Linked DNA regions of Chelatococcus sp. YT9. The protein of the gene in region 1 interacts with the protein of each later gene in a pairwise test. Links are inferred from orthologs where the notes say so. Each region holds a gene or a part of one and is shown in the gene's direction. Other genes may lie near its edges.

What was found.
Region 2: the proteins of rlmB (region 1) and KIO76_RS19110 interact in binary tests that used the Escherichia coli proteins (3 or more experiments, as listed by UniProt). The link is inferred for Chelatococcus sp. YT9 from one-to-one orthologs.

The regions. Positions count from the first base shown.
Region 1 is NZ_JAHBRW010000001.1:2,833,096-2,838,671, reverse strand. What follows is about bases 1,686-4,477. They hold rlmB (23S rRNA (guanosine(2251)-2'-O)-methyltransferase RlmB), read left to right. Parts: upstream 1,686-2,563; coding sequence 2,564-3,391; downstream 3,392-4,477. Other genes in these bases: KIO76_RS12925 (MFS transporter), read left to right, coding at 3,746-4,477; tuf (elongation factor Tu), read right to left, coding at 1,686-1,874. Also shown: transcription termination/antitermination protein NusG, read right to left, coding at 1-22; preprotein translocase subunit SecE, read right to left, coding at 33-230; more of tuf, read right to left, coding at 684-1,685; more of KIO76_RS12925, read left to right, coding at 4,478-5,428. UniProt on the Escherichia coli protein: Specifically methylates the ribose of guanosine 2251 in 23S rRNA.
Region 2 is NZ_JAHBRW010000001.1:4,138,534-4,141,711, reverse strand. What follows is about bases 1-2,846. They hold KIO76_RS19110 (NAD(P)H-hydrate dehydratase), read left to right. Parts: upstream 1-590; coding sequence 591-2,102; downstream 2,103-2,846. Other genes in these bases: KIO76_RS19105 (multicopper oxidase family protein), read right to left, coding at 2,107-2,846; KIO76_RS19115 (P-II family nitrogen regulator), read right to left, coding at 1-255. Also shown: more of KIO76_RS19105, read right to left, coding at 2,847-3,178. UniProt on the Escherichia coli protein: Bifunctional enzyme that catalyzes the epimerization of the S- and R-forms of NAD(P)HX and the dehydration of the S-form of NAD(P)HX at the expense of ADP, which is converted to AMP.

The DNA.
Region 1 (5,576 bases):
TGCTCAGGCTGGGAGAAGACATCGCGAAGCTCCTAGCGACCGATACCGAGGATCAGCGTCACGCCGAAGCGGATGATCTGGTCGGCGAGAAGGAAAAACAGGCTCGCGACGATGACCATGACGAACACCATAGCCGTCGTGACGAGCGTCTCCTTGCGGGTTGGCCACGTGACCTTGGAGGTCTCGTTACCGACCTGCTGAATGAACTCGACCGGATTCGTCTTCGCCATATTGTCTCACCATAGCCGTCGCGCAGTGCTGATTTGGCATCACAACGATGAACCCGCAAGGGCCCTTGGCGTCGGGGGCCTGTTGCAATACCAGTCTCGATCAGCGCAACTTGCAAAAACTGCAGTCAGGAATTGATAGTCGACCGTCGAGGATCCGCTGGCAGGAGTGGAGGGACTCGAACCCCCAACCCCCGGTTTTGGAGACCGGTGCTCTAGCCAGTTGAGCTACACTCCTAGCGGACGCCTGCGGAAGCAGGCCGACCATGGCGCCCACTCAAGCCAAAGCCAAGCTCGAGATGGAATCGCCACGCCATTCCTATACATCACTCGCGCGACATGGCGATAGGCGAATGATGGGAATATTCACCGCCGCGCCCAGCTTACGGCGCGGCAGCCGTGCGACGCAGGCGAACACGCGTTTTCATCGCGCGTTCGCCTGGTGTTGCTGGTGTCTTACTCGATGATGGAGGCGACCACGCCGGCGCCAACCGTGCGGCCACCTTCGCGGATCGCGAAGCGAAGCTTCTCTTCCATGGCGATCGGAACGATCAGCACGACTTCCATCGTCACGTTGTCCCCAGGCATCACCATCTCGGTGCCTTCCGGCAACGTCACGACACCCGTCACGTCCGTCGTCCGGAAGTAGAACTGCGGACGATAGTTCGTGAAGAACGGCGTGTGGCGACCACCCTCTTCCTTCGTCAGGATGTAGGCTTCCGCCTTGAACTTCGTGTGCGGCTTCACCGAACCCGGCTTGCACAGCACCTGCCCGCGCTCAACGTCCTCGCGCTTCGTGCCGCGCAGCAGCGCCCCGATGTTGTCGCCCGCCTGACCCTGGTCAAGGAGCTTGCGGAACATCTCCACGCCCGTAACCGTCGTCTTGACCGTCGCCTTCAGGCCGACGATCTCGATTTCCTCGCCGACCTTCACGATCCCGCGCTCAACGCGGCCCGTCACAACCGTGCCACGACCCGAGATCGAGAACACGTCCTCGACCGGCATCAGGAACGGCAGGTCAACCGGACGCTCCGGCTGCGGAATATAGGCATCGACCTGCGTCATCAGCTCGAGCACCGCGTCATGCCCGATCGTCGGCTCGCGGTCTTCCAGCGCGCACAGCGCCGAACCACGCACCACCGGGATGTCGTCGCCGGGGAACTCGTACTTCGACAGAAGCTCGCGAACCTCAAGCTCGACCAGGTCGAGAAGCTCCGCGTCGTCCACCATGTCGACCTTGTTCAGGAACACCACCAGCGCCGGAACGCCAACCTGGCGCGCCAGAAGGATGTGCTCGCGCGTCTGCGGCATCGGGCCGTCAGCCGCCGACACAACCAGGATCGCGCCGTCCATCTGCGCCGCGCCCGTGATCATGTTCTTCACGTAGTCCGCGTGGCCGGGGCAGTCCACATGCGCGTAGTGACGGTTCTTCGTCTCGTACTCAACATGCGACGTCGAGATCGTGATCCCGCGCGCCTTCTCCTCAGGCGCCTTGTCAATCTGGTCATACGCCGTGAACGCTGCACCGCCAGACTCAGCCAGGACCTTCGTGATCGCCGCCGTCAACGACGTCTTGCCATGGTCAACGTGACCAATCGTCCCGATGTTGCAGTGCGGCTTCGTCCGCTCAAACTTCTCTTTGGCCATCAGTCACAAACCCTGGGCATTGCCATCATGATAAAGGATCGGACCTACCGATCCCCCGAAATTGCGCGATCGTCTAGGGGGTTTCACTCGCTTGCGCAAGTGCCAGCGGCGCAATTAGTGCCGTTTTGCGGGATCCCCGCTGCGACACCCGCCACAATAGGCCTCTGCAACCGGTCCCGACAAACACCAAATCACGTCCCTGCCCGCCGCGCTGTCCGACAACGCCGTGCTCAAAACCATCAACGAAAGGAATTCGATGAGGCCGTGGAGCGGGTGAAGGGAATCGAACCCTCGTCATCAGCTTGGAAGGCTGTTGCTCTACCATTGAGCTACACCCGCTAACGCACGTCAGGCTTGGATGGTGGAGGGGGTTGGATTCGAACCAACGTAGGCGTAGCCAACGGATTTACAGTCCGTCCCCTTTAACCACTCGGGCACCCCTCCGGCCCATCCAGCATGACCGACCCCGGTGGGTCGATCACCTTTCCGCTCACCTGCAGCGCAGGAGCAGTGGCGCGTTCTTAAGAGGAGGCGGTTATGGGTGTCAACTGCAAAACCGGGCTGGCGCGCCACAATCCCCTGTGTCAAACCTGCCCGACGGTGACGCGGGCCTGGGTCAATGGCGAGAACGCCTTAGCTAGCCGAGCTCTCGCCAAAAGTGCCCATATCTGTGGAAACGAGCAGTAACAATGAGTGATGATCAGCGGCGGTCTCGCCACGGCAAATCCGGCCATGGCCATAAATCTGGCCCTGGCAGATCGAATCGTCCGGATTGGCGCGCGAGACGGGCAGCCGAGATCGAGGACGGCGTCGTTCTCTACGGCTGGCATCCTGTCGTCGAGGCGCTTTCAAACCCCAAGCGCCGCATCCGCCGCTTGCTCGTGACCGAGAACGCGCAGCGACGCTTGGCCGAGGAACTGGGCACGCTCCGCGTCACACCGGAACTCGCCCGCCCAGACGAGATCGCGCGCAAGCTGGATCCGGACGCGGTGCATCAGGGGCTCTATGTCGAAGCCGACCCACTCCCCTCACCCACGATCGAGACGATGAACGCGCGGTCGTTGATTCTCGTCCTCGATCAGATCACCGATCCGCATAATGTCGGCGCCATCGTGCGCACGGCCGCCGCCTTCGGCGTGGACAGTATCGTGACTACCGCCCGGCACAGCCCGTCGGCGACGGGCGTAATGGCGAAATCGGCGTCGGGTGGTCTTGAGCATGTCCCCTTCACCATCGTGCGCAATCTCGCGGGCGCCTTGCAGACCCTCCGCGAGCGCGGCTTCCTATGCATAGGGCTTGACTCGGCCGGCGAGACAGAGCTTGAGGCCGTCCCCCTGCGCCGGCCAGTCGCGCTCGTCCTCGGCGCGGAGGGCAAGGGCTTGCGGCAGCTCACCCGGGAGCGCTGCAACGTTCTCGCGCGGCTCGACATGCCGGGGAGCATCAAGAGCCTGAACGTATCGAATGCGGCCGCCGTCGCCCTATACGCCACCTCGCGCGCACTAGCCGCTCTTGATTGAAACGGTGTGACCTAGCCGGCGCTGGCGCCTGGTGACACACCCAGCAGCCCAGTCCCGGTGCCAGGCGTGGGCCGATGTCCAACCTGTCCCTCACCGGCTATGGACGCCCGTGAAGGCGGGATCATAAGCATGCCTACGCGCCTGTCCGCCAGATAGTACCGCGTCGATCCATTCAACTTTCGAATGACGACGAATTGACGAGCGACACGATACCGCCTCCCGCCGTAATTTTCCGGTATTGAACGTACGATCCGGCATGATTCTCAGGCGCAGCCGCAATGTTCGCAAGCAACCCTGCCCTGAATTGCCTAGATCGGAGGACAATAAAACGAGGAAACACTTTAGGAGGCGTCAATGAGCGTCGCGGCAGCGGAAGCGATATCCGAGCAGAAGCGGCCTATGACTCGCGAAGAGCGCAAAGTGATCGTTGCGTCTTCGCTTGGCACGGTCTTCGAATGGTATGATTTTTACTTGGCGGGTTCTCTCGCCGTCAATATTTCGATGAACTTCTTTTCCGGCGTCAATCCGACCGCCGGATTTATTTTTACATTGCTTGGCTTCGCCGCCGGCTTTGCGGTGCGCCCCTTCGGCGCCTTGTTCTTCGGACGGCTCGGCGACCTCATCGGCAGAAAATATACGTTCCTCGTGACGATGACCGTCATGGGTATCTCGACCTTCGTGGTCGGCCTTCTTCCGAGCTACGCCTCCATCGGCATCATCGCCCCAATCGCCTTCGTCGTCTGCCGCTTGTTGCAGGGCCTGGCGCTAGGCGGTGAATATGGCGGCGCCGCAACCTATGTGGCCGAGCACGCGCCCCAGGGCCGCCGCGGTTTCTATACGTCGTGGATCCAGACGACCGCGACGGTCGGCCTGTTCCTGTCTCTCGTCGTTATTCTCGTCCTGCGCATGTCGATGTCGACCGAAGCCTTCAATGAATGGGGCTGGCGCATTCCCTTCCTTCTGTCGATCCTCCTGCTCGGCGTGTCCATCTGGATCCGTCTGCAGCTCCAGGAATCGCCGGCCTTCGTCAAGATGAAGGAAGAAGGCTCGGGATCGAAAGCGCCTCTCAAGGAAGCTTTCGGCACGTGGCGGAACGCCAAGATCGGCATCATCGCGCTACTCGGCGGCACAGCCGGCCAGGCCGTGGTCTGGTACACCGGCCAGTTCTATGCCCTGTTCTTCCTGACCCAGACTTTGAAGATTGACGGAACAACAGCGAATATCCTGATCGCTCTCGCTCTCCTGATCGGAACGCCCTTCTTCGTGTTCTTTGGGTGGCTGTCGGACCGCGTCGGCCGCAAGCCCATCATTCTAGCGGGCTGCCTGATCGCCGCGATCACCTATTTCCCGCTGTTCGCCGCGCTCGGCAAATACGGCAATCCGACTTTGATCGCCGCTCAGGAAACCGCGCCGGTCACCGTCATTGCGGACCCGGCCGAATGCTCGTTCCAATTCAATCCTGTGGGCACGTCGAGCTTCACAACCTCCTGCGATATTGCCAAGTCCTTCCTGGCGCGCAATGCCGTGAACTATTCCAATGAAGCGGCACCGGCCGGCACGATCGCCAAGATCCGCATCGGCGACCAGGTCATCGAATCCTTCGACGCCCGTGCTGCCGGCGCCGAAGCGGCCGCGCGCACGGCCGCCTTCACGAAGACCGCCACCGAGGCAATCCGCTCGCACGGCTACCCGGCCGCGGCAGATCCAGCCAAGATCAACATGTTCATGATGACGCTCATACTGACCGTCTTGGTGATCTTCGTGACCATGGTCTATGGTCCGATCGCGGCGTTGCTGGTGGAACTCTTCCCCACCCGGATCCGCTACTCCGGCATGTCCTTGCCCTATCACATCGGCAACGGCTGGTTCGGCGGCTTCCTTCCGCCTACGGCCTTCGCGATTGTCGCGGCCACCGGCAATATTTACTCAGGCCTGTGGTATCCCATAATAATCGCGCTCATGACGTTTGTGGTCGGACTCCTTCTGATGCCGGAGACCAAGGACCGCAACATCTTCACCTACGAAGGGGACAAGTGATCGACGCTATCGTCGCGCGGCGCTCCGGAGGATTGTGGCGCCGCGTGGCCTCGTCATCAGGACGATTCGATCCCGCGAACACATAAAAACTGCAATTTCGGTAAAAGCTCGCGGAACTTGGTCCCTACTCCAACGTTGTCAGACCAGG
Region 2 (3,178 bases), 1.3 Mb from region 1 along the record:
CCGACCTGTCTGGGCGGCCTTCCGGATCGCCTCGATGGCCCGGTCCACCATATCGTCGGCAAGGACGATCTCGATTTTCACTTTGGGCAGGAAATCAACCACATATTCGGCGCCGCGGTAGAGCTCCGTATGGCCTTTCTGCCGGCCGAAGCCCTTGGCCTCGATGACGGTTATGCCCTGCAAGCCGAGGTCCTGCAGCGCTTCCTTTACCTCGTCGAGCTTGAAGGGCTTGATGATCGCATCAATTCTCTTCATCCGTCGTGGTCTCCCCTAGGCGCCTAGCTTCCGATGGCGAACGTGACTAGACGGCTCTTACCATCAATGGGTCGGTGGCGGCCATGTCGAAGTTTGCGGAACGGGCTGTTGAGTGCCGCAATGTTCATCAGCGGACAGCACAAAAATTATGCATTTGATGACCTTTTGAGCTTCAGCCGTTCAAGGAGCGGAAAACTTCCCCTTTGGTGCTCGGGAAGACGCCACGAACTGCCCTGAGAATTGCCCGGGGGCTGCTTTGCGTTCGGGGACATTCATCTATGGTGTCGTGTATGCGACGGCTCCGAGAGCTTAACTGCGTGAACGGCGAGGGAATGATGTACGAGATCCTCACCAATGCTGCGGTACGCGAGGCCGATCAGCGCACGATTGCTTCAGGCGTGCCAGGCTGGGAGCTGATGGAGCGGGCAGGGCGGGCCGTCGCTCACCGGGCGGCGGAATGCGTGCCCGTCGGGCGAAGGGTCGTCGTCGTTTGCGGTCCTGGCAACAACGGAGGCGACGGTTTCGTCGCCGCCCGGATCCTTGCCGAGGAAGGTTACGAAGTCGCGCTTCATCTCCTTGGCTCCCCGCAGGCGCTGAGCGGCGATGCGGCTTGGGCTGCCGGCACCTGGCGCGGCGCAGTCAGCCCGCTTGCTGCGATGAATCTCGTAGGCGCGGAGCTCATCATCGATGCGCTGTTCGGCACAGGGCTTTCGCGAGACCTGGAGGGGGAGGCCGCCGTTGCCATCGCCGCGATCAACGCCTCGAAGGCCTATGTGATCTCGGCCGACATTCCATCTGGCATTGATGGGGATACGGGCGCGGTGCGCGGCATCGCGGTGATGGCGCACGAGACCGTTACATTCGCCCGGCGCAAGCCCGGACATCTTCTTCTACCGGGCCGGCTGCATTGCGGCTCGGTGACGATCGCCGATATCGGCATCAGCGACGCGACCGTCGCCGCCATCGCGTCGCCCTATGCCGCCAATGCTCCGGGGCTATGGCTAGCTACTTACCCGCTGCCCGAGACGGCCGGGCACAAATACGGGCGGGGCCACGCGGTTATCGTATCCGGCGGCATTGGCAGTACGGGCGCGGCGCGGCTGTCCGCGCGCGCTGCGTTGCGTGTTGGGGCAGGGCTTGTCACCGTAGCCTCGCCGCCCGCGGCGCTAGCGGTGAATGCTGCCCATCTCACCGCGATCATGGTGCGGTCGATCGATGGCGCGGGAGGTCTGAAGTCGCTCCTCGCCGACGAGCGCCTCAATGCGCTTGCGATAGGGCCCGGGGCTGGTGTGGGTGACGCTACACGCGGTTTGATATCGGTCGCAGCGGAAGCGGGCCGGGCGCTTGTCATCGATGCCGATGGCCTGACGAGCTTTGCCGTTGAAGGTGCGGCTGGCCTCGCCACCCTCACGTCGCTTGCCAAAGTCAACCCCGCGCCAACGGTTCTGACACCTCATGAGGGTGAATTTTCACGTCTCTTCAGCGAGGTAAATGAGATAATTAAAGCGCCGTCGAAGCTGCAGCGTGCGATAGCCGCGGCGCACCACACTGGCGCGGTCGTTGTTCTCAAGGGCGCAGACACCGTGGTCGCGACACCTGACGGCCGGGCGATCGTCAATGACAATGGCACGCCTTGGTTGGCGACTGCGGGGACGGGAGATGTCCTCGCTGGGTTCATTACGGGTCTTTTGGCGCAGGGGATGCCCGGCCGGGAGGCCGCGGCTGCCGCCGTCTGGCTGCACGGGGCGGCGGCTCGCGCTTTTGGCCCGGGCCTCATTGCAGAGGACCTGCCGGAAACCTTGCCTGCTGTGCTCAAGCGTCTTTTCGAGCGCAGCGGCCCGATATGAAAAGTCAGGTGACCTCGAACCAACTCGCCATGCCGCCGCCGAGACGATCGAGGATCGCGGAACTGATCATCCATTTGCCAGAGCCTTCGGTGACGAAGGCAACTCGGACAGTACGGCCGGCCGGGATTGCGATTGTGTCCTGCCAATAGGGCTCCCAGCCGTCATCGAGGGCGTGCAGAAGGCGGGCCGTGTGCCCATGGAGGTGGAGCGCCTGCAGGAACTCCGTCTTGTTGACCAGGCTCAGCACAACGGGCTTGCCTTGCCCGATAGAGAAGAGGGGCTTGCGGGCGTCCGTGAAGGCGACGCCATTGATACGCCAGATCCGCGATACGTCGCTCGGGAAAGGCTGGCCGGCTGTGACGCCTCCTTCGAGCACAAGATCGGCGCGTAAAGCCGAGGCAAGATCAATAGCTTCTGGGAGGTTATTGCCGAGGAGTTTTATCTCACCGGCCTTGGCATTGGGTGAGAGGGCGCCCTCTGTCTTGATGGTGAGCAGCGGCAAGCCCTGACCAAGGACAGCCACGACGTTGCCGGAGACACCCGTCTCCGTGGCGCAATGCAGGATCAGATCAGCCCGGTTGCCGGGTAGCAGTGCGAGGGTGTCGCGGGCTGGCGGGAAGGGCTCGGCCGGCTGGCCATCGAGGGCTATGACTTCGACCGCGAATTTCTCAAAGCGTAGGCTGATAGGACGGGCGTTGGAGGCATTAACAAGGCGCAGGCGTATCCGGCCGCCTGGGGCAACCGCGAAAGTCTCCGGGGCGGCTTGGCTGTTCACCGTGAGCCAGTTGCCGAGCCGACCAACCGCGCCGATCTCTTCGGCGGTGCCGAACCCAGGTCGGACCATGTTGTCATCGCCGAGTGCCCAATCATCGAGCACGATCGCGAGATCGGCGTCCACGGTCGGCGGTTCATCTTCGTCAACGACGAGAATACCGTAGAGGCCGCGCTCAGTCTGTTCTGCAGCCGTGTCCGGGACCATCGCGTGATACCAGTAGGTACCGCTGTCGCGTGGCGTGAACCGGATCTCCCGGCTCGCGCCGGGTGCGAGCGGCTCCTCGGTCAAGCCCCCGACGCCG